4 regions of the Streptomyces sp. NPDC001410 genome follow, and region 2 is predicted to be linked to each of the others. Evidence: riboswitches for the same ligand, from Rfam matches in the RefSeq annotation. Region 2 holds a riboswitch; each other region holds the start of a gene.
The links. A riboswitch is a leader RNA that binds a small molecule or an ion and turns the genes downstream of it on or off. The one in region 2 is predicted to bind cyclic di-AMP.
Positions count from the first base shown of each region.

Region 1: it holds a riboswitch for cyclic di-AMP, as region 2 does, so the genes downstream of both, ACFY3C_RS02915 (peptidoglycan DD-metalloendopeptidase family protein) here and ACFY3C_RS37890 (M23 family metallopeptidase) in region 2, are expected to answer to the same signal.
Region 3: it holds a riboswitch for cyclic di-AMP, as region 2 does, so the genes downstream of both, ACFY3C_RS07110 (NlpC/P60 family protein) here and ACFY3C_RS37890 (M23 family metallopeptidase) in region 2, are expected to answer to the same signal.
Region 4: it holds a riboswitch for cyclic di-AMP, as region 2 does, so the genes downstream of both, ACFY3C_RS25900 (M23 family metallopeptidase) here and ACFY3C_RS37890 (M23 family metallopeptidase) in region 2, are expected to answer to the same signal.

Region 1 covers NZ_JBIAWE010000001.1:667,756-675,497, reverse strand. The annotation lists gene ACFY3C_RS02940 (aspartate aminotransferase family protein) at 1-117, shown strand, start outside; gene ACFY3C_RS02935 (helix-turn-helix domain-containing protein) at 183-806, shown strand; gene ACFY3C_RS02930 (DUF6126 family protein) at 803-925, shown strand; gene ACFY3C_RS02925 (tyrosine-protein phosphatase) at 934-1,731, opposite strand; gene ACFY3C_RS02920 (alpha-galactosidase) at 1,903-3,987, shown strand; cyclic di-AMP (ydaO/yuaA leader) riboswitch at 4,291-4,453, shown strand; gene ACFY3C_RS02915 (peptidoglycan DD-metalloendopeptidase family protein) at 4,458-5,369, shown strand; gene ACFY3C_RS02910 (SGNH/GDSL hydrolase family protein) at 5,542-6,327, shown strand; gene ACFY3C_RS02905 (TetR/AcrR family transcriptional regulator) at 6,404-7,024, opposite strand; gene ACFY3C_RS02900 (Glu/Leu/Phe/Val dehydrogenase dimerization domain-containing protein) at 7,120-7,742, opposite strand, start outside.
Region 2 covers NZ_JBIAWE010000022.1:138,723-146,464, forward strand. The annotation lists gene ACFY3C_RS37875 (DNA topoisomerase (ATP-hydrolyzing) subunit A) at 1-553, opposite strand, end outside; gene ACFY3C_RS37880 (M16 family metallopeptidase) at 824-2,227, shown strand; gene ACFY3C_RS37885 (M16 family metallopeptidase) at 2,224-3,612, shown strand; cyclic di-AMP (ydaO/yuaA leader) riboswitch at 3,837-4,000, shown strand; gene ACFY3C_RS37890 (M23 family metallopeptidase) at 4,013-4,768, shown strand; gene ACFY3C_RS37895 (GntR family transcriptional regulator) at 4,967-5,662, shown strand; gene ACFY3C_RS37900 (HPr family phosphocarrier protein) at 5,846-6,127, opposite strand; gene ACFY3C_RS37905 (GNAT family N-acetyltransferase) at 6,305-7,742, shown strand, end outside.
Region 3 covers NZ_JBIAWE010000003.1:106,446-114,187, forward strand. The annotation lists gene ACFY3C_RS07095 (DUF1152 domain-containing protein) at 1-823, opposite strand, end outside; gene ACFY3C_RS07100 (FAD-dependent oxidoreductase) at 898-2,262, opposite strand; gene ACFY3C_RS07105 (NAD-dependent epimerase/dehydratase family protein) at 2,444-3,505, shown strand; gene ACFY3C_RS07110 (NlpC/P60 family protein) at 3,527-5,518, opposite strand; cyclic di-AMP (ydaO/yuaA leader) riboswitch at 5,529-5,700, opposite strand; gene ACFY3C_RS07115 (DUF1996 domain-containing protein) at 6,032-7,742, shown strand, end outside.
Region 4 covers NZ_JBIAWE010000012.1:20,122-27,863, reverse strand. The annotation lists gene ACFY3C_RS25930 (DMT family transporter) at 1-927, shown strand, start outside; gene ribA (GTP cyclohydrolase II) at 981-1,616, opposite strand; gene ACFY3C_RS25920 (MarR family winged helix-turn-helix transcriptional regulator) at 1,728-2,243, opposite strand; gene ACFY3C_RS25915 (dihydrofolate reductase family protein) at 2,310-3,443, shown strand; tRNA gene ACFY3C_RS25910 (tRNA-Met) at 3,509-3,582, shown strand; gene ACFY3C_RS25905 (PP2C family protein-serine/threonine phosphatase) at 3,783-4,985, shown strand; cyclic di-AMP (ydaO/yuaA leader) riboswitch at 5,227-5,386, shown strand; gene ACFY3C_RS25900 (M23 family metallopeptidase) at 5,394-6,425, shown strand; gene ACFY3C_RS25895 (aldo/keto reductase) at 6,499-7,443, shown strand; gene ACFY3C_RS25890 (PrsW family intramembrane metalloprotease) at 7,520-7,742, opposite strand, start outside.

The sequences.
Region 1 (7,742 bases), on a different contig from region 2:
GACGTGGACCGGTTCGTGGACGCCTTCACGGCGGTGATGGACGACGCGCACAGCGGCGGCGGCCTGATGTGGGACTTCGGCAAGACCCTGATCAAGCAGGCGGTGGCCAACCGCTGAAGCCGGGCTTTTGCCTCTGAGGCAAGTAATTTGCCGCAGAGGCAAGGATCCGGCTGAATGGAGGCATGAACGCCTCAGAAGCCGCGCCACCGGCGGGCCACGGCGACGACCTGCCCGCCGTGGCGCCGCAGCTGCGCGCCCTGCGCCGGCGCAACGGCCTCACCCTGGAGGCTGCGGCCCGGTCCGCCGGGCTCTCGCCTGCCCACCTGTCCCGGCTGGAGACCGGGCAGCGCCAGCCCTCGCTGCCGATGCTGCTCGCGCTCGCCCGTATCTACGGTACGACCGTCTCGGAGCTGCTCGGCGAGACGGTCGCCGACCGGGACGCCGTCGTGCGCGCCGCCGACATGGAGCCGACCCACGCGGGCGGCTGGACCTACTTCCAGGCCGGAGCCCCCGGTCGCGGCATGCAGGCGCTGCGCGTCCGGGTGCCGTACGGCACCCAGGGCGACATCGTGCGCGTCCACCCCGGTGAGGAGTGGCTCCATGTCCTCAAGGGGCGGCTCAGGCTGCGCCTGGGGGACACCGAGCACCTGCTGACGCCCGGCGACAGCGCGCACTTCGACTCGCTCACCCCGCACCGCCTCGCCGCCGAGGACCACGACGGCGTGGAGCTGCTGTTCGTCCACACCCTGCTGCAGAGCCCCACGGCCACGCTGTGCCTGGGCCCCGTCACTGGAGAGCTGTCATGAGCAACTTCGAGGAAAAGTTCCCCCGCTCGCTGTGGATCCGGCTGATCATCTACATCGCCGTCGGCCACCTGTTCGCCGCGTTCCTCTATCTGCTGTTCGCGGTGGGCGCCAAGGGCTGACCGCGCCCTCAGTCCAGCAGCCGCTCCCGCAGCCGCTCCCGGGTCTCGGGGGTGAGCCCCAGGCCCTGCGCGAAGTAGGCGTCGGTGCCGCCCCACGTCTCCTCGATGCTCGCGAAGGCCGCCTGGAGATACTCGGCGCGGGCGTCGAAGAGCGGGCTGAGCAGCTCCATCACCTCGGGCGTGTACGCGGTGTCCGGGCTGCCGTTGCGACGGACCTTGTAGCGCCGGTGCTTGGCGTTGGACTCCAGGTAGTCGGCGATGACGGCGTCGCGCTCCACGCCCACGGCCAGGAGTGTGACGGCTATGGAGATGCCCGCGCGGTCCTTGCCCGCCGCGCAGTGCATCAGCGCGGGGACGCTGTCCTCGGCGATGGCGTGCAGGACCCGTGAGTGCTCGGCGGTGCGCTCCTTGACGATCGTCCGGTACGAGGCGACCATCCGGGCCGCCGCCTTGCCGTCCGCGAGGATGCCGCGCAGCTGCTCGATGTCGCCGTCGCGGACCATCTTCCAGAACTCGGCGCCGTCCGCCGGGTCGCTCAGCGGCAGGTTCACGTTCCGCACGCCGGGCAGCTCGACGTCCGGGCCCTCCAGCTTCTGGTCGGCCGCGTTGCGGAAGTCGAAGATCGTGTGCAGGCCCAGGGACGCGAGGAAGGCCGCGTCCTCCTCGGTGGCGTGCGCGAGGTGGCCGCTGCGGAACAGCGCCCCGGGGCGCACCCGCCGTCCGTCCACGGTCGGCAGTCCGCCCACATCGCGGAAATTGCGCACTCCGGCCAGCTCGGGCTCGGTCGAGGGGACCTGCTGCGTCACGGGGGCTCCTCACGGTCGGCCCCGCCGGCGCGGCTCGTCGACGGGCGCTCCGTCGACGATACGACATCGATTACCTCGGGCAATGAGTTGTCCACAGGCGTTGCCACCAGGGGCTGCTGGGCCTAATGATGTTCGCACTTGAGCGGATCTGTTGGCACCTGTGAGGTCTCGATGGTGGACATCGCCGAAGACGGTCGTACCTGGCTCCTGTCGGGCCCCGGCAGCAGCTATGCGCTGCACCTGACCGAGGCGGACGAACTGCTGCACCTGCACTGGGGGCCACGGATCGCACTCGCCGACGCCGAGGCACTGGCGCTGAGCCCGCTGCCCGCCTACTGGCCCTTCGAGTCCCCGCTCGACGGCCGCGAGGAGTACCCCGTCGAGGGCGGCCCCCGCTTCGTCCGTCCGGCTCTGTCCGTGCGCACCGAGGAGCGGCGCGGCACCGAGTGGCGCTTCGTGTCGTACGACACAGAGGGCGGTACCGACGGCGACCAACTGCGGCTGCGCTTCGACGACGACGGGCTCGCCGTCACCCTGCACTACCGGATGCGCGGGGACGTCGTGGAGCGCTGGGTGACCATGGAAAACGGCTCGCACGCGCGCGTGGAGCTGCTGCGTGCCGACGCCGCCACCTGGACCCTGCCCGACCGTGAGGGCTGGCGGCTGTCCCAGCTGCACGGCCGCTGGGCCGCCGAGTCGCTGCTGACCACCGCCCCCCTCACCTACGGCGAGAAGGTCATCGGCAGCCGCCGCGGCCACACCGGCCACCAGCACCTGCCCTGGGTCGCGCTGGACGCCGACGCGACCGAGGAGCGCGGCGAGGTCTACGGCTGCGCGCTCGGCTGGTCCGGCTCCTGGCGGATCGCCGTCGCCCAACTCCCGGACGCGCGCGTGCAGATCACCGGCGGCGCCGGATACGACGACTCGGGCCTGCTGCTGCTCCAGCCGGGGGAGTCGTACACCACCCCCGTCTTCGCCGGCCTGTGGAGCGACGGCGGGTTCGGCGGGGCCAGCCGCACCTGGCACGCCTACCAGCGGGCGTACGTCATCCCGGGCGCGGAGCAGGACCGGCCGGTGCTGTTCAACTCCTGGGAGGCGACCACCTTCGACATCTCCGAGGAGCAGCAGGCCGCCCTCGCCCGGCGGGCCGCCGAGATCGGCGTCGAGCTGTTCGTCGTGGACGACGGCTGGTTCGGTGCCCGCACCAGTGACCGGGCCGGCCTCGGCGACTGGACGCCCAACCCCGACCGCTTCCCGCACGGCCTCAAGCCCCTCGCCGACCAGGTGCACGGCCTCGGCATGCAGTTCGGCATCTGGGTCGAGCCGGAGATGGTCAACCCCGACAGCGACCTCTACCGCGCCCACCCCGACTGGGTGCAGTACCAACCGGGACGTAAGCGGACGGAACTGCGCAACCAGCTCGTCCTCAACCTCGCCCGCGAGGACGTCCAGGAGTACCTCTGGGAGCAGCTGGACACCCTCCTGTCGAGCGCCCCGATCGACTACGTGAAGTGGGACTTCAACCGCTGCTTCACCGACGCCGGCTGGCCCGGGGAGCCGTACCCGCAGCGTCTGTGGGTGGACCACGTCCGCGCCCTGTACGCCCTGCTGGACCGGCTGCGCGCCGCCCATCCCTCGGTCGCCTTCGAGTCCTGCTCGGGCGGCGGCGGGCGGATCGACCTCGGCGTGATGAGCCGTACCGACCAGGTGTGGACCTCCGACAACACCGACCCGCTCGACCGGCTCGCGATCCAGCACGGCTTCAGCCAGATCCATCCGGCGCGGGTCATGGCCGCCTGGGTCACCGACAGCCCGAACACCCAGCTCAACGGGCGGGAGAGCTCGCTGCGGTTCCGCTTCGTCAGCTCGATGGCCGGGGTCCTCGGCGTCGGCGGCGACCTCACCGAGTGGACCGGGGAGGAGCTGGCCGAGGCTCGTCGCTGGGTGGACCTCTACAAGGAGATCCGACCGGTCGTCCAGCGCGGCGACCAGTACCGGCTGCGGCCCCCGACGGGCGGTCTGAGCGCCGTCCAGTACGTCCTCGGGGGCGAGGCCGTGGTCCTCGCCTGCCTCCAGGCGCAGCACTACGGCGAGCCGGTGCCGGCGCTGCGGCTGCGCGGACTCGACCCGAAGGCGTCGTACGAATGCCGCGAAACGAGCGAAGTGCACCGCGGGGTCGTCCTGCTGCACCACGGGCTGCGCACCGGACTGAAGGGTGACCTGGATGCGACGGTTCTCCGGCTACGCCGCATCTGAGTGTTCTGTCCGAATTGGAGCCTTCATTCCAACTCGCTCTGGAGTAAGGGGGCGTGGGAAGTCGGCGCGTGAGGAGCGTCATATTCGTGACCGTGCGTCGCGCGTCATGTCCACGTAATCCCCATAAAAGCGAAGGCAATTGAAAAGGGGGAGGATTCGGGAATTCACGGAGAGTGACCGTGAATTCCCGAATTCGATCACTTGAAACGCCGACGCCGGGAAACTGCTTCTTGTCCGGTTGCGTCTTGCTCGCTTACGTTCGCCACCAATCCGGACGGAACGCCGAATCCTGCCGCCGCCCGGAGTCCCCACACACTTCACCCGTGTTCGGCAGGAGCGGGGGACCCGCCAGGTACGACTGCCTGTCCCGGTCTCCGGAACAGGCTGGGGTGCAGCCACGCACCGCGCGGCCGGGCAGCTCCAGCCCGAACCCGTCAGCTCACCTCGCAGGCGCCGGAGAGGAAAGCGCCATGCCCACGAAGGGTAAGCACCGCCGTCCCAAGACCCCGCGTCTCACCCGCTCGATCGCCGTCGCCGGAACCGGCGGTGCCGCGCTGGCCCTGCCGCTCCTCGGGGCCACCGGAGCGCACGCCGCCACCACGCAGTCCGTTTCCGGAAAGGCCGTGCAGTCCCTTCCGGCCGTGGAAAAGACGACCGTGAAGAAGGCGGCCGCGCAGCTGAATTCGGGTGTGCGCACCTACACGGTGCAGTCCGGCGACTGGCTGGCGAAGATCGCCGACGCGCAGCACGTCAGCGGCGGCTGGCAGCGGCTCTACGACGCCAACCGGCAGGCCGTCGGCCAGGACCCCTCGCTGATCCACCCGGGCCTGAAGCTGTCGCTCGGCGCGAAGGTGGCCCGGACGCACACCGAGCCCTCCGCCCCGGCGCCGGCATCCCCGGCCCGGTCCCAGTCGGGCCAGGCCTCCGGTGCCGCCACCGCACCCTCCGCCCCCTCGGTGCCCTCCGTGCCTTCCACCGGCTACACCCTCCCGGTCGTCGGCGCCACCATCGGCACCGCCTACCACGTGGCCGGCAGCATGTGGTCCAGCGGCCACCACACCGGCGTCGACTTCGTCGTGCCGACCGGTACCCCGCTCAAGGCCGTCGCCGCCGGCACCGTCGTCTCCGCCGGGTGGGGCGGCGCGTACGGCAACCAGGTCGTCATCAAGCTGAACGACGGCTACTACGCCCAGTACGCCCACCTCTCGCAGCTCTCCGTCTCGGCCGGCCAGACCGTGACCGCGGGCCAGCAGATCGGCCTCTCCGGCGCGACCGGCAACGTGACCGGCCCGCACCTGCACTTCGAGATCCGCACCACGCCGAACTACGGCTCGGACATCGACCCGCTCGGCTACCTCCGCTCGCACGGCGTCGCCGTCTGAGCGTGTGCGCACCGTCAACACGCCTGACCGTGGCGTTATTCCAGGATTGGCAAATCATTTAAGGGTGTCTCATCTCACCGTTCGTCAACCCCTGCCTACGGTCGCGTAGGTCACATCCGAAGGTGAATCATGGTCCGACGTGGCAGACGATTCGAAGAATGACAACAGATCACTGATCGGGTCGTACGTGGCGGTGGGGGACAGCTTCACCGAGGGCGTGGGCGACCCCGGCCCCGACGGGGCGTTCGTGGGCTGGGCCGACCGGTTCGCGGTACTGCTCGCGGACCGGCGTCCCGAGGGCGACTTCGCGTACACCAACCTGGCCGTGCGCGGAAAGCTGCTCGACCAGATCATGGCGGACCAGCTCCCGAAGGCCGTCGAACTCGCCCCGGACCTCGTGTCCTTCTGCGCGGGCGGCAACGACATCATCCGGCCCGGCACCGACCCGGACGAGGTGGCCGAGCGTTTCGAGCGGGCCGTGTCCCAGCTCACCGACGTCGCGGGCACCGTGCTCGTGACTACCGGCTTCGACACCCGTGGCGTCCCGCTGCTCAAGCATCTGCGCGGCAAGATCGCCACCTACAACGGGCACGTCCGCGCCATCGCCGACCGGTACGGGTGCCCCGTGCTCGACCTGTGGTCCCTGAAGTCCGTCCAGGACCGCAGGGCGTGGGACGACGACCGGCTCCACCTCTCACCCGAGGGGCACACGCGCGTGGCGCTGCGCGCAGGCCAGGCCCTCGGCCTGCAGATCCCGGCCGACCCGGAGCAGCCCTGGCCGCCGCTCCCGCCCCGGGGCACCCTGGAGGTCCGCCGCGACGACGTCCACTGGGCCCGCGAGTACCTCGTCCCGTGGATCGGCCGCCGGCTGCGCGGCGAGTCCTCCGGCGACCACGTGACGGCGAAGGGCACCCTGTCGCCGGACGACATCAAGATGCGGATCGCGTCGGTGGCGTGACGGCCGGCGTCCGTGCCCCGCACCGCGCGAGCCCGGCGGTGCGGGGCACATCCGTACCACCGCACCGACCGGACGCTCACCGCTTCGGCTCGGTCAACGCCTCCCGGCCCAGCCCGAGTTCCCGGGCCAGGGCCTCGTCCGCCCACTGCCGCGCCCGGGACCGCGGCACCGAGCCCGGGTACGACGTGAGCTGCACCGCGAGACCGTCGAGGAGCGCGGTGAGCCGCAGCGCCGCTCCCGCGGGGTCGGCGCACTCGAACTCGCCCCCCGCCACGCCCTCCGCGATGACCGCGGTGATCGCCGCCTTCCACTGCTGGTCCAGATCGCGGGTGACCTGCCGGAGGGCGGGCTCGCGCAGTGCCACCGCCCAGCCCTCGATCCACAGTCGCCAGCCCTTGGCCTGGCCCGTGGGCGCGTACCAGCGCACGGCGGCCCGCAGGCGGCGCAGCGCGGAGGTCCGCCGGTCCAGCAGCCCCCGCAGATGCGCGAGGTCGTCCGCGGCCGCATAGGTGAAGGCCTCGGCGACCAGCTTCTCCTTGGTCGAGAAGTGGTACAGCACCAGCGCGTTGCTCACACCGAGCGCAGAGGCCACGTCGGCGATCCTCACCGCCGCCACGCCCCGCGCCTCGATCTGCTCGATGGCGGCCCGCAGCAACTCCTCCCGCCGCTCGGCCACACTCAACCGCACTCTCGCCACGCGGTCACCCTAATCCGTCGCCCAGGGCCGCACCGAAAGAGCCCGGCTCCCGCGGCCACTTCGCGTGCCGCGGTCCCGTGGGCGCCCGGCCTGTGTCAGCGGTACCACCCGAAGCGCTCCGCGATCACCGGCAGTCGGTCGGTCACCAGGGCGTGGGCGCCGGCTCGCGGCGTCGTACCGTCGGCCTCCGCGCGCGTGAGCATCAGGTCGACCAGGGCGCGCATCGAACGGCGGATGTGCGCGAACGCCTCGTCGGCGTCCGGGCCGATGTCGCCGAACAGGGTCCACCACCACCAGGCGTTCGTGGCGGAGTTGACCACCACGTCCGGCAGCACGGTCACCCCGCGCGCGGCCAGCAGAGCCTCCGCCTCGGGCAGGACGGGCATGTTGGCCGCCTCGACGATCCAGGGGGCGGTGATCCGCTCCTGTTCGGCGGTGCCGATCGCGTACGACACCGCGGCCGGCACCAGCACCTCCGCGTCCGCGGACAGCCACGCGTCGCCGGGCAGTTCACGGTCGCCGGGGCGCAGCACCGAGCGGTCGACCGTGCCGTAGGCGTCCCGCGCGGCCAGTAGCGCCTCCACGTCGAGACCGTCCGGGTTGGCGACGGTCCCCTTGATGTCGGCAACGGCCACCACCGTGAGGCCCGCGCGCGCGAGGAAGCGGGCCGTGGCCCCGCCCATCGTGCCCAGGCCCTGCACGGCCACCCGGGTGCCCC
Region 2 (7,742 bases):
CCGAGGAGCCGTTGACCAGCAGGTTCGGGAAGGCGGCGGGCAGCGCCACCGGCTCCTGCTCCTGGCCGTCGTAATTGGGCGTGAAGTCGACCGTGTCCTCGTCGATCGACTCCGTCATCAGGCTCGTCGCCTCGGCCATCCGGCACTCGGTGTACCGCATGGCGGCCGGCGGGTCGTCGTTGCCCAGCGAGCCGAAGTTGCCGTGGCCGTCGACCAGCGGGAGGCGCATCGAGAACGGCTGGGCCATGCGCACCAGGGCGTCGTAGATCGACGCGTCGCCGTGCGGGTGCAGCTTGCCCATGACCTCGCCGACGACCCGGGCGCACTTCACGTAGCCGCGGTCGCGGCGCAGGCCCATCTCGTTCATCTGGTAGACGATGCGGCGGTGCACCGGCTTGAGGCCGTCACGGGCGTCCGGCAGGGCGCGCGAATAGATGACCGAGTACGCGTACTCAAGGTAGGAGCCACGCATCTCGTCCACGACGTCGATGTCGAGGATCTTCTCCTCGTACGAGTCGTCGGGCGGCGGGGTCTTCGTGCTGCGGCGGGCCATCCTGCCTGGCTCCTTGCTGAAGCGTTTGACGGATCTGACGCGGACCATTGTGGACCGAGGCACTGACAAGCCGGGCCACGACCCGGTCCGTGCGGCTCTGCCCGGTGCCGGAAAGCCGTCCCACGGCACGCCTGACGCAGGCTACGCGATCCGCTGTGGGCGTACGTCCGGCGGGAACTTCGCCGAGGCCTCGCACGCTTTGCATACAGTGGCAGGACCGGCAGGAAAACAGCGGTTTCGACGACCGCCTCCGCTCGCGAAGGGACGTACATGCCCATGGGTCACACGACCACAGCCGAGGCAGGCTCCGGGGGCCTGACAGCGACCGAGCACCGCCTGGCCAACGGTCTGCGCGTGGTGCTCTCCGAGGACCACCTGACCCCGGTGGCGGCGGTGTGCCTCTGGTACGACGTCGGCTCCCGCCACGAAGTCAAGGGACGCACCGGCCTGGCTCACCTTTTCGAGCACCTGATGTTCCAGGGGTCGGCGCAGGTCACCGGCAACGGCCACTTCGAGCTGGTGCAGGGCGCCGGCGGCTCCCTGAACGGCACCACCAGCTTCGAGCGCACCAACTACTTCGAGACCATGCCCACCCACCAGCTGGAGCTCGCCCTCTGGCTGGAGGCCGACCGCATGGGCTCCCTGCTCACCGCCCTGGACGACGAGTCCATGGAGAACCAGCGGGACGTCGTCAAGAACGAGCGCCGCCAGCGCTACGACAACGTGCCCTACGGCACCGCGTTCGAGAAGCTGACCGCCCTCGCCTACCCGGAGGGCCACCCCTACCACCACACGCCGATCGGCTCGATGGCGGACTTGGACGCGGCCACCCTGGAGGACGCGCGCCAGTTCTTCCGCACCTACTACGCGCCGAACAACGCGGTGCTCTCCGTGGTCGGCGACATCGACCCCGTGCAGACCCTCGCCTGGATCGAGAAGTACTTCGGGTCGATCCCCTCCCACGACGGCAAGCCCGAGCCCCGCGACGGCTCCCTGCCCGAGATCATCGGCGAGCAGCTGCGCGAGGTCGTCGAGGAGGAGGTCCCGGCGCGCGCCCTGATGGCCGCCTACCGGCTCCCGCAGGACGGCACCCGCAAGGCGGACGCGGCCGACCTGGCCCTGACCGTCCTCGGCGGCGGCGAGTCCTCCCGCCTGTACAACCGGCTCGTGCGCCGCGACCGTACGGCCGTCGCGGCCGGCTTCGGCCTGCTGCGCCTGGCCGGCGCGCCCTCGCTCGGCTGGCTGGACGTGAAGACCTCCGGTGACGTCGAGGTGCCGGTGATCGAGTCCGCGATCGACGAGGAGCTGGCCCGGTTCGCCGAGGAGGGCCCCACGGCCGAGGAGATGGAGCGCGCCCAGGCCCAGTTGGAGCGCGAGTGGCTGGACCGGCTCGGCACGGTCGCCGGCCGCGCCGACGAACTGTGCCGGTTCGCCGTCCTGTTCGGCGACCCGCAGCTCGCCCTGACCGCCGTCCAGCGCGTCCTCGAGGTGACCCCAGAGGAGGTCCAGGAGGTCGCCAAGGCCTGCCTGCGCCCCGACAACCGCGCGGTCCTCGTCTACGAGCCGAAGCACCCGGAGACCGTCCAGGACGCCGACGTCCCCGAGGACCCGGAGCAGGAAGCCACCGTAGAGGCGGGCGCCGACAAGAGCGACAACGAGGAGACGGCCAAGTGACCGAGCTCGCCACGATGGACTTCCACCCCCAGCCGCAGCCGGGCGAGGCCAGGCCGTGGGCGTTCCCCGCCCCCGAGCGCGGCACGCTGGACAACGGCCTGACCGTGCTGCGCTGCCACCGCCCCGGCCAGCAGGTCGTCGCCGTCGAGGTGCTGCTGGACGCGCCCCTGGACGCCGAGAAGCCCGCTCTGGAGGGCGTCGCCACGATCATGGCGCGGGCCTTCTCGGAGGGCACCGACAAGCACTCCGCCGAGGAGTTCGCCGCCGAGCTGGAGCGGGCCGGCGCCACGCTCGACTCGCACGCCGACCACCCCGGCGTCCGCCTCAGCCTGGAGGTCCCGGCCTCCCGCCTGGCCAAGGGCCTCGGCCTGCTCGCCGACGCCCTGCGCGCGCCCGCCTTCGACGAGAGCGAGGTCGAGCGGCTGGTCCGCAACCGCCTGGACGAGATCCCGCACGAGCTGGCCAACCCGGCCCGCCGCGCCGCCAAGGAACTCTCCAAGGAGCTGTTCCCGGCGACCTCGCGCATGTCGCGGCCGCGCCAGGGCACCGAGGAGACGGTCGAGAAGATCGAGGCGGCGGCCGTGCGCGCCTTCTACGACCGCCATGTGCGGCCCGCCACCGCCACCGTGGTCGTGGTCGGTGACCTCACCGGCACCGACCTGGACGAGCTGCTCGCCGACACCCTGGGCGCCTGGACGGGCACCCCGGGCGCGCCGCGACCCGTGCCGCCGGTGACCGCCGACGACACCGGCCGGGTGGTCATCGTCGACCGGCCGGGCGCCGTCCAGACCCAGCTGCTCATCGGCCGGATCGGACCCGACCGGCACGACCGCATGTGGCCCGCCCAGGTGCTCGGCACCTACTGCCTCGGCGGCACCCTCACCTCCCGCCTGGACCGCGTCCTGCGCGAGGAGAAGGGCTACACCTACGGCGTGCGCTCCTTCGGGCAGGTCCTGCGCTCCGCGCCGGACGGCACGGGCGCCGCGATGCTCGCGATCAGCGGCTCCGTGGACACCCCGAACACCGGTCCCGCGCTGCAGGACCTGTGGACGGTGCTGCGCACGCTCGCGGCGGAGGGCCTGACCGACGCCGAGCGCGACGTCGCGGTGCAGAACCTGGTCGGTGTGGCGCCGCTGAAGTACGAGACCGCGGCGGCCGTCGCGAGCACGCTGGCGGACCAGGTCGAGCAGTACCTGCCCGACGACTTCCAGGCGACTCTGTATCAGCAGCTCGCCGGCACCGGCACCGTGGAGGCCACCGCGGCGGTCATCAACGCCTTCCCGGTGGACCGCCTGGTGACCGTTCTCGTCGGTGACGCGGCCGAGATCAAGGCGCCGGTCGAGGCGCTCGGTATCGGCGAAGTCACCGTCGTGACAGCCGAGTAGCGGCTTCACCGCGCCCCGCGCGCGTGGGGGCCCTGACGACCCGACGGGTCGTCAGGGCCCTTTGCTGTGCGGAACTCTTCCCCAGATGTCCGAATTGGGGCAGAGGTTGCCTGTCTGGCCTGTGGGATGCGCTACAAAAGCCCGGATCCGTTTGGGGATCGAAAGTCGGGCCGCATAGCGTCGACCGGGCTGTTCGTCAGGCAGTGCGCCGCGCCCGCGGCACCGGACAGTCATCGCCGAGTCCCCCCACGGCGCGAGCCAGGGGAGCCGGGGACCCACCGCAGTCCCTGGGGTGAATCGGACGCCCGCGCACCGGCGAGGGGGTCCGTAGGAGACCTTCCTGCTCCGAACCCGTCAGCTAACCCGGTAGGCGAGAGGGAAGGAAAGGACCAGCAACTTCATGGCGTTCATGTACGCCACCGGGAAGCACCGCAAGCCCGGCCGGGTCAAGCGCACCACCGTTCAGGCGGCCGGTGTCGCGGCCCTCACCACCACCGGTGTCGTCGGCACCCTGGCGGCCGGCCCGGCGCTCGCCGCGGACAACTCCGTCGAGGACACCGGCCTCACCCCGGTCATCACCGCCAGCGACTCGGTCGCCGAGCAGATCGACGCGCAGGCCGAGGCCCAGCTGGTGGCCGCCCGGCAGAAGGCGGCCGAGGAGGCCGCGGCCAAGGTGGCCGCCATGGAGGCGAAGAAGGAGCGCGAGGCCCAGGCCCGCGCCGCGCGAGAGGCCGAGCGCAAGCGCCTGAACGCCTTCGTCGCCCCGATCGCGCACTCGTACGTCTCCACCGGCTACAAGGCCAGCAGCTCCCTGTGGTCCTCCGGTTCCCACACCGGCATCGACTTCCACGCGGCCAGCGGAACGTCCGTCCACGCGGTCGGCTCCGGTACGGTCGTCTCCACCGGGTGGGGCGGCGCGTACGGCAACCAGATCGTGATCCGGATGGCCGACGGCATGTACACCCAGTACGGCCACCTGTCGTCCATCGGCGTCGTCGTGGGCCAGAAGGTCCTCCCGGGCCAGCAGATCGGCCTGTCCGGCGCGACCGGCAACGTCACCGGACCGCATCTGCACTTCGAGGCCCGTACGACCTCCGAGTACGGTTCGGACGTCGACCCGATCGCCTATCTCCGCCAGCACGGCGTGAACGTCTGACGCTCCGGCGCACGACATCCCGAAGCCCCGGCTCACGAGCCGGGGCTTTCGCCGTTTTTCGCAGTGCCTGCGGCATCCGCTGTCCAAAAAATATCCATGGATTCCGGCCTGCCGTCGGAAATTCCGGCTCATTGCAATAGAGTCACGGAACATGCGTCCATCGTCGACGTTTCACGGGGATTAAAGCGGAGGTCGGTCATGCGTATTCCGGCGCACTCGGTGTGCACGGCGATCCGGGACGACATCGTCGCGGGTGTCTACGAGCGCGGCGGCCGCCTCACCGAGGAAGTCCTCGCCCGCCGCTACGGCGTCTCGCGCGTCCCTGTCCGTGAGGCCCTGCGCACCCTGGAGGCGGAGGGCTTCGTGGTGACCCGGCGGCACGCGGGCGCGTGCGTGGCCGAGCCGACCGAGCAGGAGGCCGCAGACCTGCTGGAGATGCGCACGCTCCTGGAGCCGCTCGGCGCCTCCCGGGCCGCCCAGCGGCGCACCGAGGCCCATCTGAAGGTGCTGCGAGGGCTGGTCCGGCTGGGCCAGGAGCGGGCCAGGCGGGGCAGCAGCGACGATCTGCGCTCGCTGGGCGGCTGGTTCCACGAGACGCTGGCGCAGGCCTCCGGAAGCCCCTCGCTGTCCTCGATGCTGACCCAGCTGCGGCACAAGATCGCCTGGATGTACACGGTGGAGGCGCCGCCGAGTCCGGTGGACTCCTGGGCGGAGCACGGCGCGATCGTGGACGCGGTGGCACGCGGTGACAGCGAGCGCGCGCGGGCGATCACGGCGATGCACACGGAGCGCTCGACGGGCGCGCACCGGTTGCGGTTCACCTCGGGCGGGGACCGCTCCGAACGTGTGAGGAACTCGCAACATGCCGTAAACATGCAGAGCCTGCGGCATTAACACGGGCGCCGTATACAAAGAGGGGATATTCGGCGGGCGGGTATTTCCGCTGCCCTTTTCCCGGCGCGCCGTGAATTCGCGGTCGTGTGCCTTCGGTGTGCCTGTGGTGAATTCCCCGGACCGGGCGCCAAAAAGGCGGAGGCCGCGCCACCCGGAAAGGGCGACGCGGCTTCCTGGCATACCTCAGACGGTCTCGGGGAGCTCTTCCAGGCCCTCGGAGACCAGCTTGGCCAGACGGTCCAGGGCGATGTCCGCGCCCTCGGCGTCGGAGGCGAGGACGATCTCCTCGCCGCCCTGGGCACCCAGGCCCAGGACGGCCAGCATGGAGGCCGCGTTGACGGGGTTGCCGTCAGCCTTGGCGATCGTCACCGGGACACCTGCGGCCGTGGCGGCCCGGACGAAGATGGATGCGGGGCGGGCGTGGAGGCCCTCGGCCCAGCCGACGTTGACGCGGCGCTCAGCCATGTGTTGCTGCCCTTCGGTGTTCAGGGTTGTCTAGACCAGTTTCCCATATCGCAAAGCGTGCCCGGAACGGTCCTTCGTCCCGCTCCGGTGTGCCGTCGGGCCGCGGCCTCGGTCCGACTTCCGTCCTGCACAGACTGCCTCGCGCCGTTGTCGTACGCGAGCCTTACTCTGGGGCCCATGCAGAGCCCGGCGGACCGGCAGGACCGGCACGAGTACCCCGCCCACTGGGAGGCGGACGTGGTGCTGCGCGACGGGGGTACCGCGCGCATCCGGCCCATCACCGTTGATGACGCCGATCGCCTCGTCAGCTTCTACGAGCAGGTCTCGGACGAGTCGAAGTACTACCGCTTCTTCGCGCCGTACCCACGACTCTCCGCCAAGGACGTCCACCGCTTCACGCACCACGACTTTGTGGACAGGGTGGGACTTGCCGCCACGATCGGCGGCGAGTTCATCGCCACCGTACGCTATGACCGCATTGGTGCCGACGGTCTGCCCGCCTCCGCGCCCGCCGACGAGGCCGAGGTCGCCTTCCTGGTGCAGGACGCCCACCAGGGCCGTGGGGTCGCCTCGGCCCTCCTGGAACACATCGCCGCCGTCGCCCGCGAGCGCGGGATCCGCCGCTTCGCCGCCGAGGTGCTGCCCGCCAACACCAAGATGATCAAGGTGTTCACGGACGCCGGGTACACGCAGAAGCGCAGCTTCGAGGACGGCGTCGTACGTCTGGAGTTCGATCTCGAACCCACCGACCGCTCCCTCGCGGTGCAGCGCGCGCGGGAGCAGCGCGCCGAGGCCCGCTCGGTACGGCGGCTGCTGGCACCCGGCTCCGTCGCGGTCGTCGGCGTCGGCCGCGCGCCCGGCGGGGTGGGCCGCAGCGTCCTCGGCAACATCCGGGACGCCGGCCATCCCGGCCGTCTGTACGCCGTGAACAAGGCCTTCCCCGAGGACCTCAAGGAGGTCGACGGGGTGCCCGCGTACCGCTCGGTGCGGGACATCGAGGGCCCGGTGGACCTCGCCGTCGTCGCCGTACCGGCCGAGCACGTGCCCGCGGTCGTCTCCGAGTGCGGCGAGCACGGGGTGCAGGGACTGGTCGTGCTGTCCGCCGGGTACGCCGAGAGCGGGCCAGAGGGGCGCGAGCGGCAGCGGGCCCTGGTCCAGCTCGCGCGCGCGTACGGCATGCGGATCATCGGCCCGAACGCCTTCGGCGTCATCAACACCGCGCCGGACGTCCTGCTGAACGCCTCGCTCGCCCCCGAGATGCCCCGCCCGGGCCGCATCGGCCTGTTCACCCAGTCCGGGGCCATCGGTATCGCGCTGCTGTCCCGGCTGCACCGGCGCGGGGGAGGCGTCACCGGGGTCACCGGGGTGTCCACCTTCGTGTCCGCCGGGAACCGGGCCGACGTGTCCGGCAACGACGTCCTCCAGTACTGGTACGACGACGCGGAGACCGACGTCGTCCTGATGTACCTGGAGTCCATCGGCAACCCGCGCAAGTTCACCCGCCTCGCCCGGCGCACGGCGGCGGCGAAGCCGCTGGTCGTCGTGCAGGGGGTCGGCTCCGCGCCGCAGGGGCACGCGGTACGGGCCACCCGGCTGCCGCACGCGACCGTCTCCG
Region 3 (7,742 bases), on a different contig from region 2:
CACAGAAGTAGAGGGACATCAGCGGGTTGACGAACAGCTCGCTGTCCCGGGTGCGCTCGGTGAACCGCACGTCGCCGAAGTCCCCGCGCACGGCGGCCGCGACCGAGCCGTGGACGATGCTCGGGTGGCTCTCGTGGCTCTGCTGGGCATGCGCCACCGCGTCGAGATAGAGCGCGCCCTCCTGGCTCTCCCTGGGGAGCGAGAACGCCCCCAGATAGGCGCCCTCGCGGTCCAGGGCGGCCAGGTTCTCCAGGAACAGGGCGTGGTTGACGCCGTGGTAGGCGTCCACCCCGAAGCCCAGGCAGGCCACCAGCCGGTGCGGGACCTCGTCGAGACCGGCGACGGCGGCCAGGCTCGCCATGTCCTCCTCCGGCGTGCCGAGCCCGTGCTCGTCCCCGCGCATCAGGATGTCGGTACCGCCGTCCACCAGCACGACGGCGTCCACGCCGCCCAGATGGTCCAGGAGCCTCCGGTAGGCGGCGCGCAGCGGCTCGACGCCCGTACGGGGAAAGGCGTACACGGTGTCGGGCATCCCCTGCGCCTCGAGCCACCGGGCGAGCGCGCGCTCGGGAAAGTAGTCGCCGCGCAGCGGGGTGTCCGGGCGGACGGCGGCGACGTCCTCCTCCACCCAGCTGTCCAGGCTCAGGCCGTACAGGTCGGAGAAGGACAGGTTGGCCAGATGGACCTCCGCTCCGGCCGACCGCAGCGCGAACGCCAGCGGCAGTCCGGCGTAGACGTCGAAACCGCCGCCCGCACCGGCGACGAGGATGCGGCGCGCCTCGCGCAGGCGGGTGAAGATGAGGGGCTCACGTAGCGAGAACACCTCAGGACCCTAACAGGGGCCCTGGGAGGCCTCGTTGGACTCGTGACCGAGGCCTCCCAGGGCACTCCCGGGAATCAGGCTCCGCTCTCCCGGAGCATGTCCTCGCGCTCGACGATCTTCACGCGCTCACGGCCCTGCGGCTCGCCCAGCGCCCGCTCGGCGGCGTCCAGCTTGTACCAGCCCTCCCAGGTGGTGAAGCGGATCTCACGCTCGGCGAGGAACGCGTCCACGGCCTGAGGCGCGGGGGAGTCCGGGGTGTGCAGACGGCCGTTGGCGAAGTCGTCCAGCAGGTTGGACACGGTCTCGTTGGCGTCACCCTTGGTGTGGCCGATCAGGCCGACCGGGCCGCGCCGGATCCAGCCGGTGACGTACGTCGACTGCAGGTGGTTGCCGCTCTCCTCGATGACGCGGCCGCCCTGGTCCGGGACCGTGCCGGACTCGATGTCCCACGGCAGCTTGGGCAGCTTGTCGGAGAGGTAGCCGACGGCGCGGTAGATCGCGGTGACGTCCCAGTCCTTGAACTCGCCGGTGCCCTTGACGTTGCCGGTGCCGTCGAGGGCGGTGCGCTCGGTGCGCAGGCCGGCCACCTTGCCGTCCTCGCCGAGGATCTCCGAGGGCGACTCGAAGAAGTGCAGGAACAGCTTGTGCGGCCGGTCGCCGACGTCCCGGATCGCCCAGTTCTCCAGGGTCTTGGCGACCATGTCGGCCTGCTTGTTGCCGCGCCGGGTCTCGATGGAGCCCGCGTCGTAGTCGATGTCCTCGGGGTCGACGATGACCTCGATGTTGGGGGAGTGGTCCAGCTCGCGCAGCTCCATCGGGCTGAACTTGGCCTGCGCCGGGCCACGGCGGCCGAAGACGTGGATCTCCACGGCCTTGTTCGCCTTCAGACCGTCGTAGACGTTCGCGGGTATCTCGGTCGGCAGCAGCTCGTCCGCCGTCTTGGCGAGGATCCGGGCCACGTCGAGCGCCACGTTGCCGACGCCGAGCACGGCGACCTTCTCGGCCTCCAGCGGCCAGGTGCGGGGCACGTCCGGGTGGCCGTCGTACCAGGACACGAAGTCGGCGGCGCCGTACGAGCCGTCCAGCTCGATGCCCGGGACCGGCAGATCCCGGTCGGCCGTGGCGCCGGTGGAGAAGATCACCGCGTCGTAGAAGGACCGCAGGTCGTCCAGGCTGATGTCGTTCGGGTAGTCGACGTTGCCGAACAGTCGGATCTGGGGCTTGTCGAGCACCTGGTGCAGGGCGGTGACGATGCCCTTGATGCGCGGGTGGTCGGGCGCCACGCCGTACCGGATCAGGCCGAACGGGGCGGGCATCCGCTCGAAGAGGTCGATGGAGACGCCGGGTTCGGCGGCCACCTCGGACTTGAGCAGGGCGTCGGCGGCGTAGATCCCGGCGGGGCCGGCTCCGACGATGGCTACCCGCAGGGGGCGCGGCATGATCAGTTCCCTTCGAGCGTGATCAGATACTCGAGTGGGAAGCCTAGACTAAGGCAGACCTAAGTTAGTACACGGGTCCGGTCTATGACCTCATAAGTGGATCTTATGACTTCCCCAGGGGTCTCTTATGGGGGTCGCGTGCCCGGGTTCGCTGCCCGGGGTCTCTTGCGGAGGAGGGCGCGTGGGCGGACACGGGGAGACGACCGTCGTGGTGACCGGCGGCAGCGGCTTCGTCGGCAGTCATCTCGTACGACGACTGCTGGAGCGTGGCTACCAGGTCCGCACCACTGTACGCAGCACCGCGAACGCGGCGAAGATGCGGCCGGTGTGGGTGATGCAGGAGGCGTTTCCGAACCAACTGACGGTGCTCGAGGCGGACTTGCTGAAGGAGGGCTCGTTCGACGAGGCGTTCCGCGGCTGCCCGGTCGTCTTCCACGTGGCCTCTCCGTTCCTCATGCCGGAGCGGATCAGGGACGCCCGGCGGGACGTGGTGGACCCGGCGCTGCTCGGCACCCGCAACGTCCTGGCGAGCATCGAGCGGACCCCGGAGGTCCGGACCCTGGTGTTCACCTCCACCGTGGGCGCGGTGTTCGGTGACTACGCGGACGTCCTGCAGATGGACGGCCAAGTGCTCTCCGAGCGGTACTTCAACACCACCAGCACGGCGGAGAACAACCCCTACCACTACGCCAAGACCGTCGCCGAACGCGCGGCCTGGGACGCCGAGACGGCACAGGACCGCTGGCGCATGGTGTCCGTCAACCCCGGCCTGATACTGGGCCCTTCCCTCACCCCCGCCTCCGAGTCCGGCAGCCTCTTCCTCCTCGACGAGCTGTTCAAGGGCTACTTCTGCTACGGCGCCCCAGACTTCAGCTTCACCACGGCCGACGTACGGGACGTGGCCGACGCGCACATCGCCGCCGCCGAGAACCCCCGGGCCAAGGGCCGCTACATCGTGGCGGCCGAGACGATGACGTCGTTCCACGAGATGGCACGCATCATCCGCACCCGCCACCCCTACGACCCGCGCCTGCCGCGCACCGCGCTCCCGCACTGGCCGGTACGCATCCTGGGGCCCTCCTTCGGCCTCACCCAGGACTACATACGCAAGCACCTCGGCATCCGCTTCCGCGTCGACAACCGCCGCGGCATCGACGAACTGGGGCTCACCTACCGGCCGGTGGCACAGACCCTGCTGGACCACTACGAGAGCTGGCGCGCGCGACGGCGCCGGCCGGGCTGAGGCGGGCGCCCGCCCGCGGCCTCACGCCGGCCGGATCACCCGGTGGATCGCCGCCTCCCCGGCGCCGTAGATCGACTCCTCGCGGATGTACGACCCCGGGCCCGGCGCATGGATCATCATTCCGTCGCCGGTGTGCAGGCCCACATGCCGGTCGTCGTCGAAGAAGAGGACGAGGTCACCGGGTTCGAGAGCGGCCAGCGTGACCGGCGCGCCCCCGAGTGCCTGCTGGTGCGCGGCCCGCGGCAGCGTGACCCCGGCCGCCTTCCATGCCGCCTGGGTGAGGCTGGAGCAGTCGTACGAGTCCGGCCCCGTCGCACCCCACACACACGGCTTCCCGATCTGCGCCCGAGCGAAGGCGATGGCCTTCTCGGCGCGTAGGGCGCGGGGTGACTGGGGGGTGGGGGGTGCGGGTGCGGGTGCGGGTGCGTACGAGCCTGTGTCGGTCGTGGGGGTGGCGGCGACGGTCGTCGGGGTGGTGGTGATGGGTGAGGTGAAGGAGCCGGTGTCGGTGGGGAGGGGGGCGGCTGCGGCTGGGGGCGGGGTGAAGGTGGCGGCGCCGGCGGTCTCGGGTGCGGTGAAGGACCCGGTGTCGGTGATGGCGGGCGCGGCGAAAGCCCCGGTGTCGGTCGGGAGGGGTACGGCGAAGGATCCGGTGTCGACGGTGAGCGGTGCGGCGTAGGCGCCGGTGCCGGTCGGAAGGGGTGCGGCGAAAGCCCCGGTGTCGCTGGGAAGAGGCGCGGCGAAGGAGCCTGTGTCGGTTGGAAGAGGCGCGGCGAAAGCCTCAGCATCGGTCGGAAGCGGTACGGCGAAGGACCCGGTGTCGACGGTGAGCGGCGCGGCGAAGGCGCCGGTGCCAGTCGTCGCAAGGGGCGCAGCGAAGGACCCGGTGTCGGTCGGAAGGGGCGCAGCGAAGGACCCGGTGTCGGTCGGAAGGGGCGCAGCGAAGGACCCGGTGTCGGTCGGAAGGGGCGCTGCGAAGGACCCCGTGTCGGCCGGAAGGCCCGCAGGCAGCGGCGCGGTGAAGGAGCCCGTGTCGGTCAGAGGGGTTGTCGCGGCCGGACGGCTGAAGGGCTCGGTGCCGGCGGGAAGCGCGGTCGCGCCGAGCACGGTGGCCGTCTCCTGCGCCGGGAACACACCGGGTGCCGCCCACTGCGGTGCCCGCCACTGGTCCTCGGTCGGCTGTGGTGCCTGACCCGCCGCGGTGCCCAGGGCGTCCGGCGTGGGAGTGGGCTGGGCGGCCGCGGTGCGCAGGGCGATGCCGCGGGACAACACGTCCCGGGCCGCGGCGAGTTTGCGCCGGTTCTCCGCCTTGGACACGGCTGGGGCAGGACGTCGGGACCCGGTGGCGGGGGCGGGAAGTGCCCGGGACTCCTGCTGCGGGGTCGACGGGGCGGCGGGGAGAGCGGGGAGAGACAGGGCGGCAGGCTGCACCGAGGTGCGGCCCGCCGGTTCCAGCATGGCTCGGCTCGGCAGCTCGGCAGCGGCTCGGCCGGGGAGTTCCAGAGCGGTGCGGTCGGCCGCTACCTCCATGACCCGGCTCGTCAGTTCGGGAAGGGCGCGGCTCGTCAGTTCGGGCACGGGCCGCGCGGTCAGCTCTGCGGCGCCCCCACTCGGCAGCTCCGGCAGCGCACGGGCACCCGTCCGCCCCGAAGGTCCGGCGGGCAACTCCGGCAGACCCCGTCCCGGTGTCCCCCCGTCACCACCGGGGCGATCGCGGTCGGCTCGGTCCGAGGAGCGAGCCGGGGCGGCCTGCCGGTCGGGCATCCGGTCCGCCGGCAGGACCGCGGGTACGGACGGGCCGAGCTTGGCCCGCGCCCCTTCGAACCACTGCTTGGCCACCTCGTCGAGGGCCGGATCCGAGCGCCGGGCCGGCCGCTTGGCCAGCGGAACACCACGGTTCCGTGTCGCCCCCGCCATGGCCCGTGTCGCGTTGAAGTTCCCCGTCTCGTCCTCGGCCCGGTCGTAGAGGGAGTTGATCCGCTGCCGAACCTCGTCGCGGCTGTCCGTCGCCATGAAGGGACGCACTCCTTCCGTGCTCCGCCTACCGAGTCAGCTGTCGGGTTCGGGCGGTCGGTTCCGGAAGGCGTGCCCTACGGCCGCCGCCCGCAAGGGCGTTGGCCGATTCACCCCGAAGTCGGTCGGGTCCCCGGCTCCGGCTGCACTCCACGGTGCACCGGATTCGGCGGAGGCCACGCGGCCCGGCGTGGTTCGCCGGGGGAGCCGTGCGGCCTGGTCGTCAACCTAGCCAATTTGTGTGGCCCGTGTGAAGGTTGAAGTGCGCAATGTCCGATACAGATATGTGATGTTCGTCTTGCCATTCGAGATGAGTCACTCTCCGGGTGGCGCGGTGCCTATGAGATTCTGGTGAATCCTCGGGACGCCTGAACACTCGGGCGCTCGGATCCGTATGGGGCGGGGGATTTCCATGCCGAGCCGCTCGACAGACTCAGAGGTACTTCCGTGGGACGCAACACGCGCAGACGCCCGACCCGTGCACGACGCGCGACCTTCGCAGCGGTCGCCCTGATGCTGGGCGGAGGCGGGCTCGTCGCGGCCAATGTCTACGCCTCGGCCAGCGAGGGCACGTGGGGCGGGGGCGGCGGCACCGACGCGACCGGGCAGGTCCGCTCCGCGGGCATGGCCACGATCGACTGCCCGGACGTCGGCAGCCGGCTGACGACGGTGCCGGACGGCGCCCGTGAGGCCGTCGACGGCGAACTCGCCCAGCTGGACCAGCAGATCGCGGCCGCGTACCAGCAACTCCAGGCGTCGGCCGAGTCCGTCCGCCAGGACCCCACGGCCGCGGACGAGCCCATCATGAACCCGCTGAAGGAGAAGCGGGCGGCCACGATCGAGCGGATCGCCGTCGCCATCGACCAGGTGGGTGACCGGCCGGAAGGACTGGAATCCCTGGCCGCCTGCACCCTGCGCCCCGCCCAGGCCGGCAACGCCGGCCAGGTCGGCGCCGCCCCGAGCGACGGAGCCCAACAGGGCACCGGCCAGGGTCAGAACGGCGCCGGCCAGGGCGGCAACGGACCCGTCGCCTCCGACTACGCGGACATCACCTCCGTACAGCCGAACGTGCCGAACCCGCCCCAGCAGGACGACGCCTCGCGCGGCACGTTCACCTCCGAGTGCGGTGTCAACGCCAACGGGCTGTTCAACTCCGACAACGTGATCGTCGCGCCCGGTGTCTCCAACGGCGCCCACCACTTCCACGACTACATCGGCAACCAGTCCAACAACGCCTTCGCCAGCGACGAGGACCTGGCCGACGCCGAGACCAGCTGTGTGGACCAGGGCGACAAATCCACGTACTACTGGCCGGTGCTGCGGCTGCAGAACGGCAAGCAGGAACGGGACGCCGGCGCCCCGGGCGGCGGCACCGAGGGCAACGCGGGCCAGATCGTCACGGCCAAGCAGGTGACGCTGACCTTCGTGGGCAGCCCGCGCGGCAAGGTCACCGAGATGCCGCGGCTGCTGCGCATCATCACCGGCGACGCCAAGGCCTTCGTCAACGGCCCCGCCAACGCCAACGCCTCGTGGAGCTGCACCGGTTTCGAGGACAGGCAGCTGAAGGACAAGTACCCGCTGTGCCCGTCCGGCAGCGACGTGGTGCGCACCTTCCGCTTCCAGAGCTGCTGGGACGGCCGCAACATCGACAGCGCCAACCACCGCACCCACGTGGCCTTCGCCGGCCCTGACGGCTCCTGCCCCGAGGGCTTCCGGGCGATCCCGCAGCTGGTCCAGCGCATCGTCTACGGCGTTGCCGCGCCGAGCCTGAACGACGGCGGGCGGACGGTGCCGTTCTTCGCGGTGGACTCCTTCCCCGAGCAGCTGCACAAGCCGGTCACCGACCACGGCGACTTCATCAACGTCTTCGACGAGGGCCTGATGCGCGAGATGGTCGACTGCATCAACTCCGGCCGGACCTGCGGAGCCCGCGGCGGTGACGACTCCGGTGCCACCACGGCCCCGAGCCCGAGCGACGACACCGGTGCGACGGACGCCCCGGGCACGGGAACCGGCGGCGCCACGGCCGACCCCGCCACGAGCGCTCCGGCCGACCCCGCCCCGGCCTCCTCCGACTCGACGCAGGAGCCCAGGACCTACACGACGACCTCGCCCGCGAACACCACCAAGCACGACAAGCCCGCCAAGCAGGACAGCCAGTCCACCAAGCAGGACGGCCGGACCACGCAGGACAGCGAGGGCAAGCAGACCGCTCCCGCCAAGG
Region 4 (7,742 bases), on a different contig from region 2:
CCGGCCGCCGCCGGCCCGCGTCCTTCTCGCGCGGGGCTTCTCGGTGGCTCCGCTCCCATCCTGACCTCGGCCGTGCTGTGGGGCACGACCGGGACCGCCAGTTCGCTGGCACCGGCCGGCGCGCCGGCGGCGGCCATCGGCTGCGCCGGGCTCGCCCTCGGCGGCATCCTGCTGTTCCTCACCTCGCGCGGCGCCCGCTCGCTGCCCGCCGCCTGCACGCGGGCCGAGCGGTGGCTGCTCGTCCTCGGCGCACCGGCGGTGGCCGGATATCCGGTCACCTTCTATCCGGCGGTGGCCCGGACCGGCGTGGCCGTGGCCACGGTGATCGCGCTGGGCAGCGCGCCGGTCTTCGCCGGGCTGCTGGCCTGGATCACCGGACAGGCCCGGCCGACCGCACGCTGGACCGGCGCCACCGTGGCCGCCGTGCTCGGCTGCACCCTCCTGGTGCTGGGGCCCGAGCTGACCGGCGGTGCCACGCCGATGGATCCGACCGGCGTCGTTCTCGCCGCGTGCGGCGGACTGTCGTACGCCGTCTACGCGTTGGTCGGCGGCAGGCTCATCGCCCGCGGGCACCCGTCCGGCGCGGTGATGGGTGTGCTGTTCGGCGCGGCCGGGCTGCTCGTCCTGCCGCTCGTCGTGTTCGTGGGCACGGGGTGGCTCGCCACCGCCCGGGGCGCGGCGGTCGCGGTGTACCTCGCCGTGTTCACCGTCTACCTGGCCTACCGGCTCTTCGGGCACGGCCTGCGCCGCACCCCGGCCTCGGTGGCCACCTCGCTGACCCTGGCCGAGCCCGCCGTGGCCGCGGTCCTGGGCGTCACCGTCCTCGGCGAACGCCTGCCGGCCGCGTCGTGGAGAGGGCTGGCCGTCCTGGGGTTGGGCCTGGTTCTGCTGGCCGGTCCCGTCGGCGCAGGTGGTCGGGGCCGGTAGTCACCGACACTCCTGGCCCCGCAGGTTCCGTACGCCCGCGGCCGGCTCGCGGTTCAGCCCGCGCTCAGCTCCGTCAGCTCCCCCAGCGGCAGCGTGTGCTGGGTCTGCAGGACCTTCGCGCGCAGGTAACGGACGTTGTGGGCCGTGGTGAAGACTCCGGTCGGCACCCGGTCCCGTACGACGACACCGAGCGAGCGCAACTGTTCCGCCTTGTCGGGGTTGTTGGACAGGAGGTCCAGCTCCCCGATGCCGAGGGCGCGCAGCATCTGCGCGGCGGCCGTGTAGTCGCGGGCGTCCTCCGGGAGGCCGAGCGCGGCGTTCGCCTCGTAGGTGTCGAGGCCCTGGTCCTGGAGGGCGTAGGCGTCGAGCTTGTTGTAGAGGCCGATGCCGCGTCCCTCCTGGCGGAGGTAGAGCAGGACGCCCCCGCGCTCGGCGATCCGCTCGACCGCCTCGCGCAGCTGCGGACCGCAGTCGCAGCGGGCCGAGCCGAAGACGTCCCCGGTCAGGCACTCGGAGTGCAGCCGGACCAGCGGGACGGGGCCGGGGTCGCCGAGGACGACGGCCACGTGCTCCTGGCCGTCGGTCAGTCCGTGGAAGGTGACGAGTTCGGCGTCGACGCGGTAGCCGTCGTGGAAGTGCAGCGGTACCCGGACGCGGGCGCGCTGCGTGGCGGCGGGGGTGTCGGGCATGCGGGTCCCTCCGGGGCGAGGCTGTTGCTTCAGTTTTGAAGCAGTGGTTCGAAGGGACCCTAGCCTATGTTTCAAACTTAAAGCAATTGTTTTCCGGGTGACGGGTGTGACTCAGGAGCCGGAACAGGACGACCGGCGCCGCCAGGGGACGTCGTCCGCCCCGGCCTGGGCCTCGTCGCCCTGCAGCCCGCGCGCGACACCCGTGAAGATCTCCTCCATCTGCCTCACCTGCTCCGGCGTGAGCCGGTCGAACAGGGTGGCGCGCACGGTCTCGACGTGCCCGGGTGCCGTACGCTCCAGGACGGCCATCCCCTCGTCGGTCAGCACCGCGATACTGCTCCGCTTGTCCCAGCGGCAGTCCTCGCGCCGCACCAGCCCGTCCCGCTCCAGCCTGGTCACCGCGTAGGTCAGCCGACTGCGGGTGATCTTCAGGCTCTCCGCGAGGTCCGTCATGCGCAGCCGCCGGTCGGGCGCCTCGGAGAGGTTGGCCAGGACGGAGTAGAACAGGTGTGGCATGCCGGCGTCCTGCTGGAGGTTCCGGTCGATCGCGTCGTCCAGGAGCCGGGCGGCGGCGAGGTACGCGCGCCAGGCGCGTTGCTCCTCCGGAGTGAGCCAGCGGGTCGTCATACCGTCAGTGTAAGTTTGTTTCAAACTTGAACCAAGATCAGCCTTCCGCAGGGGGAGACCGCGCCGATGCCGTACCCGTACGTCCTGCTGTCCGCCGCCGTCTCCCTCGACGGCTACCTGGACGACACCGGACCCGACCGGCTCCTGCTCTCCAGCCCGGCCGACTTCGACCGGGTCGACGAGGTACGGGCCTCGGTCGACGCCATCCTGATCGGCGCCGGCACCATCCGCGCCGACAACCCGCGCCTGCTGGTGAACTCACCCGAGCGAAGGGCGGCCCGCACCGCCGCCGGCCGGCCCGCATACCCGCTGAAGGTCACCGTCACCGCCGCCGGCGACCTCGACCCGGCCGCCAACTTCTGGCACACCGGCGGCGAGAAGCTCGTGTACACGACGGACAAGGGTGCCGAGCGGGCCGCCCGCGCCCTCGGCCGGACCGCCGACGTGGTCTCCCTCGGCCCCGACCTCGACTGGCGCGCCCTGCTGGAGCACCTGCACGACGTGCGCGGGGTGCGCCGCCTGATGGTCGAGGGCGGCGGAACCGTCCACACCCAGCTCCTCCAGCAGGGCCTCGCCGACGAACTCCAGCTGGTCCTCGCCCCGCTGTTCGTCGGCGACCCGGCGGCTCCGCGCCTGTTCGGCCCGGGGGCGTACCAGGGCGGCCGGCTCCGCCTCACCGAGACCCGCCGGATCGAGGACGTCGTCCTCATGCACTACGAGCCCACCGCACCCGGCACCGGCCCGGAACCCGTCGCCGCCGACCGCCACTGGCTGCGCACCGCCTGCGAACTCGCCGCCCTGTGCCCGCCCTCGCAGACCGCCTTCAGTGTCGGCGCCGTGGTGGTCGCGGCCGACGGCACCGAGCTGGCCCGCGGTCACTCGCGCGAGGGCGGCGACCCCGTGGTGCACGCGGAGGAGGCGGCCCTCGCGAAGATCGACCCCGCCGACCCGCGGCTGCCCGGCGCCACCGTCTACAGCAGCCTGGAACCCTGCACCCGCCGCGCCTCCCGCCCCGCTCCCTGCGCCGAGCTGATCCTGCGGGCGGACGTACGGCGGGTGGTCACGGCCTGGCGGGAGCCGGACACCTTCGTGACGGCGGCGGACGGAACCGGGATGCTGCAGAGCGCGGGCGTGGCGGCCGTGGTGCTGCCGGAGTGCGAGGCCCTGGCGAAGGAGCCGAACGCCCACCTGCTGCTCTGAGCGACACCTCACGGATACCTGTGTGCATCGTGTCCCGCGGATGACGTATGCTTGAGACACAACGACGCGGGGTGGAGCAGCTCGGTAGCTCGCTGGGCTCATAACCCAGAGGTCGCAGGTTCAAATCCTGTCCCCGCTACTGAAGACTCAGGGCCGGAATCCAGCAATGGATTCCGGCCCTGAGTGTTTCCCGGCTCCTGCGGCAGAACGCCGAGGCATCCTTCAGCAGAACACCGAGTGGCATACGTCACAGTCGGTCATCCGCTCGGCCCACAGCGGTCGCCCGTCCTCCCCGCTCCCGCCACGCTGGACGCAGGTCAAGGACACAGGAGAAGAGCAGTGCGACCTGGTGAGCTGGAGGAGAGCCCGTACGCCAGGGCCGGCGGCCGACTCCCGCGCGACCCCGCCCCGAACCCCGGCCTCGGCGCGGACCGCGCGCCCCTGCCATCGGACAGACGCCGCGGCCGCCGCCCCACCCCGCGCACCCTGGCCCGCGCCCTGCCCGCCCTCCTGGTCGCCGCCGGGATCGGGTACGACCTGCTCACGCCGCGCGCCTTCACCGCCGTGCCCTTCTTCACGGCCGCCCCGCTGATCGCCGCGCCCCTGTCCTCGCTGCGCACCACGCTCCTCACCGGCCTCGCCGCCCTGGTCGCCACCGTCGTCGTCACCACCCGGACCGGTCCCGCCACGGACGTGCACACGATCACCGAGGTCGTCACCGTGGCCACGGTCGCCGTGCTGGCCGCCGCCATCAACCGCGTCCTGCGCCTCGGCGACCAGCGGCTCGCCTCCGCCCGGGAGATCGCCGAGGCCGCCCAGCGGGCCGTCCTGCCCGAACCGGACGACCGCATCGCCGGCTTCGACATCGCGGCCCGGTACGAGGCGGCGCAGGAGGACGCCTTCATCGGCGGCGACCTGTACGCGGTGCAGAACAGCCCGCACGGCGTACGGCTGGTCGTCGGGGACGTACGCGGCAAGGGCATGGGCGCGGTCGCCGCCGTCGCCGTGGTCATCGGGGCGTTCCGGGAGGCCGCCGAGCAGGAGACCACGCTGGAGGCGGTGGCCGCGCGGCTGGAGCGGGCGCTGGCCCGCGAGGGCACCCGGCGGGACGGGACCGACGCCTTCGAGGGCTTCACCACCGCCGTCCTCGCCGAACTCCCGCACGGCGGCAGCGGCGACGGTGTGGTCCGGATCGTCAACCGCGGCCACCCGCCACCGCTGCTCCTGCACGACGACGGCACCCTGCGCACCCTGGCCGCGCACGAACCCGCGCTGCCGCTCGGCATGGCCGACCTCGGCCGGTGGCCCGACCGCGCGACCGAGTCCGGCTTCCCGAGCGGCGCCACCCTGCTGCTCTACACCGACGGCCTGTCCGAGGCCCGCGACGCCCACGGCCGCTTCTACGACCCCCTGCGCCGGCTCGCCGGACGCCGCTTCCCCGACCCCCGCGCGCTGCTCGGCCGCCTCGCCGCGGAGGTGCGCCGGCACTCCGGAGGCGGGATGACGGACGACATGGCGCTGCTGGCCGTACGGCGGCCCTGACGCCCCGCCAGTGTCACCCAAGGTGATCGGACGGAAGCCCTCCGCATAACATCTGAGACACCATCAAAATTGCCGAGACTCCTGAATGCTGGTCAACTCGCCCGTTTTCCACCGGTCCTGACGCCTACGTCCGCCCCGAAAAACGTTAATGATCAAGCAGAACGGCTTGGAATCTGACGTCCGGGTCTATTAACGTTCGATAACGCAGCGCGGTCGTCCCAGCCGTCACAAGAGGCGGCTCCGTGCGCACGCGCCGAATCCCGCAAGGGAACCGGGGAACCACCACCTTGGGGTGAATCACGCGGATGCCGCCGTGGAAGCACGGCAGGTATACGCGCGTAGGAGACCTTCCTGCTCCGAACCCGTCAGCTAACCCGGTAGGCGAAGGAAGGAAAGGAGTGCGCCTTCGTGGCGTCCAACCGGCCTGCTCCAGAAGCCCCGTTCATGCCGAGCGAGACCGAGACCTTCGGTTACTTCGGCGCTCAGCACACCGACGAGGGCCCCTGGGAGGAGTGGAACCCCACCGAGGAGTCCATCCGGCCGGTACGCGGTCGGCACCGCGTGGGCAAGCAGCGCGGCGGCGGACTCGCCCGCAGCTCCACGGTCCTCGGCGTCGGTGTCATCGCCGCCGTCGGCGCGGGCGGCATGGCCAGCGCCCACACCGGCAAGCCGCCGGTCTCCATCTCCATGCCGGACCTGGACTCCGTCAGCTCCCTGTTCGACGACGGCTCCTCCTCCGACGCGCCCAAGGCCACCACGGCCTCGCTGACCAACGTCGGCACGACCGACGCCGAAAGCGACCAGAGCGACGCGGGCGAGGCCCTGCGCAACCGGATCATGGCCCAGGCCGAGCAGCAGCAGAGCAAGGCCGACAGCAAGGCCACCGCGATAGCGGCGGCCACCGCCGAGAAGCAGGCCGCCGACGCGGCCGCCAAGGCGCAGAAGGAAGCCGCAGCCAAGGCCGCCGAGGCCAAGAAGGCGGCGGAGGCCGCGGCCGAGAAGAAGGCCGAGGAAGAGCGCCTGGCCGCGCTGGCCAAGCAGTACAAGCTGCCGGTCGTCTCGTACACGATCACCGGCACCTTCGGCCAGCCGGGATCGATGTGGTCCTCCGGCTACCACACCGGCCTCGACTTCGCCGCCCCCACGGGCACGCTCATCAAGGCGATCCACAGCGGCACCATCACCGAGGCGGGCTGGGCCGGTGCCTACGGCTACCGCACGGTCCTCACCCTGGACGACGGCACCGAGCTGTGGTTCTGCCACCAGTCCTCGATCAGCGTCTCCGTCGGCCAGAAGGTCAGCACCGGCGACGTCATCGGCCGCGTCGGCGCCACCGGCAACGTCACCGGCCCGCACCTCCACCTGGAGGTCCACCCGGGCGGCCAGGCCACCGGCATCGACCCGATGGCATGGCTGCGCGACAAGGGCCTCGCCCCCTGACACGTCCTTCTCTTGCGGGAACTCGGCACCGGCGGCGGAATGCGATCATCCACCGCCGGTGTTGTCGTAGAGCATGACTTCCCTGCGCACACTCGGCTCCTCCGACCTCCAGGTCTTCCCGCTCGCCCTCGGCGGCAACGTCTTCGGCTGGACCGCCGACGAGGAGACCTCCTTCGCCGTCCTCGACGCCTACACGGCCGCCGGCGGCAACTTCGTCGACACCGCCGACTCCTACTCGGCGTGGATCGAGGGCCACAAGGGCGGGGAGTCCGAGACGATCATCGGCAGGTGGGTCAGGGCCCGCGGCAACCGCTCCGACGTCGTCATCGCCACCAAGGTCAGCCAGCACCCCGAGTACCAGGGCCTGACCGCGGCCAACATCAAGGCGGCCGCCGACGCCTCCCTGCGCCGCCTGGACACCGACTACATCGACCTCTACTACACGCACTTCGACAAGCCCGAAGTCCCGGTCGAGGAGATCATCGGCGCGCTCGACGAGCTGGTGAAGGCGGGCAAGGTCCGGCACATCGCCGCCTCGAACATCTCGGCGGAGCGCCTCCAGGCCTCCCTGGACTTCTCCGACCGCGAGGGCCTGGCCCGGTACGTCGCCCTCCAGCCCCACTACAACCTGGTCTCCCGCGACACCTACGAGGGCCCGTTGCAGGACCTCGCCGCCCGTGAGGGCCTCGCGGCGGTCCCGTACTTCGCCCTTGCCTCCGGTTTCCTCACCGGGAAGTACCGGCCCGGTACGACGGTCGAGAGCGCCCGCGCCGGTTCGGCCGCGAGGCACCTGGAGTCCGAGCGCGGCCAGAAGGTCCTCGCGGCCCTGGACGAGATCGCCGGCGCCCACGAGGCCCCCGTCGCCACGGTCGCCCTCGCCTGGCTGGCCGCCCAGCCGACGGTGACGGCCCCGATCGCGTCGGCGCGGACGGTGGAGCAGTTGCCGGCGCTGCTGGGGGTGGGGGAGCTGCGGCTCACGGACGGGGAAGTGAAGCAGCTGACGGAAGCATCCGCCTGACCCTTATCTCCGCCGCAACGGTGCTCAGCCACGACGGCGCATTCCGGTGGTGCCGAACTCTCCGCAACCGATACGGCTAAGACCGGTACGGGTTGTAGGCGGGGTAGGGTGCCGCCGGACAGCCGTACCAGTAAGGCACCGGCGCTCCGTACAACGGCCGAGCCGGAGCAGCCACGCTCGCCGCATACTCCAGCGCAGGCCGAGCGCAGCGCCTGCGCTGCCACAGCTCGGCGAGCAACTCCTGCTCCCGTACGACGAAGTCGGCCCCGGCCCGCCCCCGCCGCCCCCGGTGCCGCAGG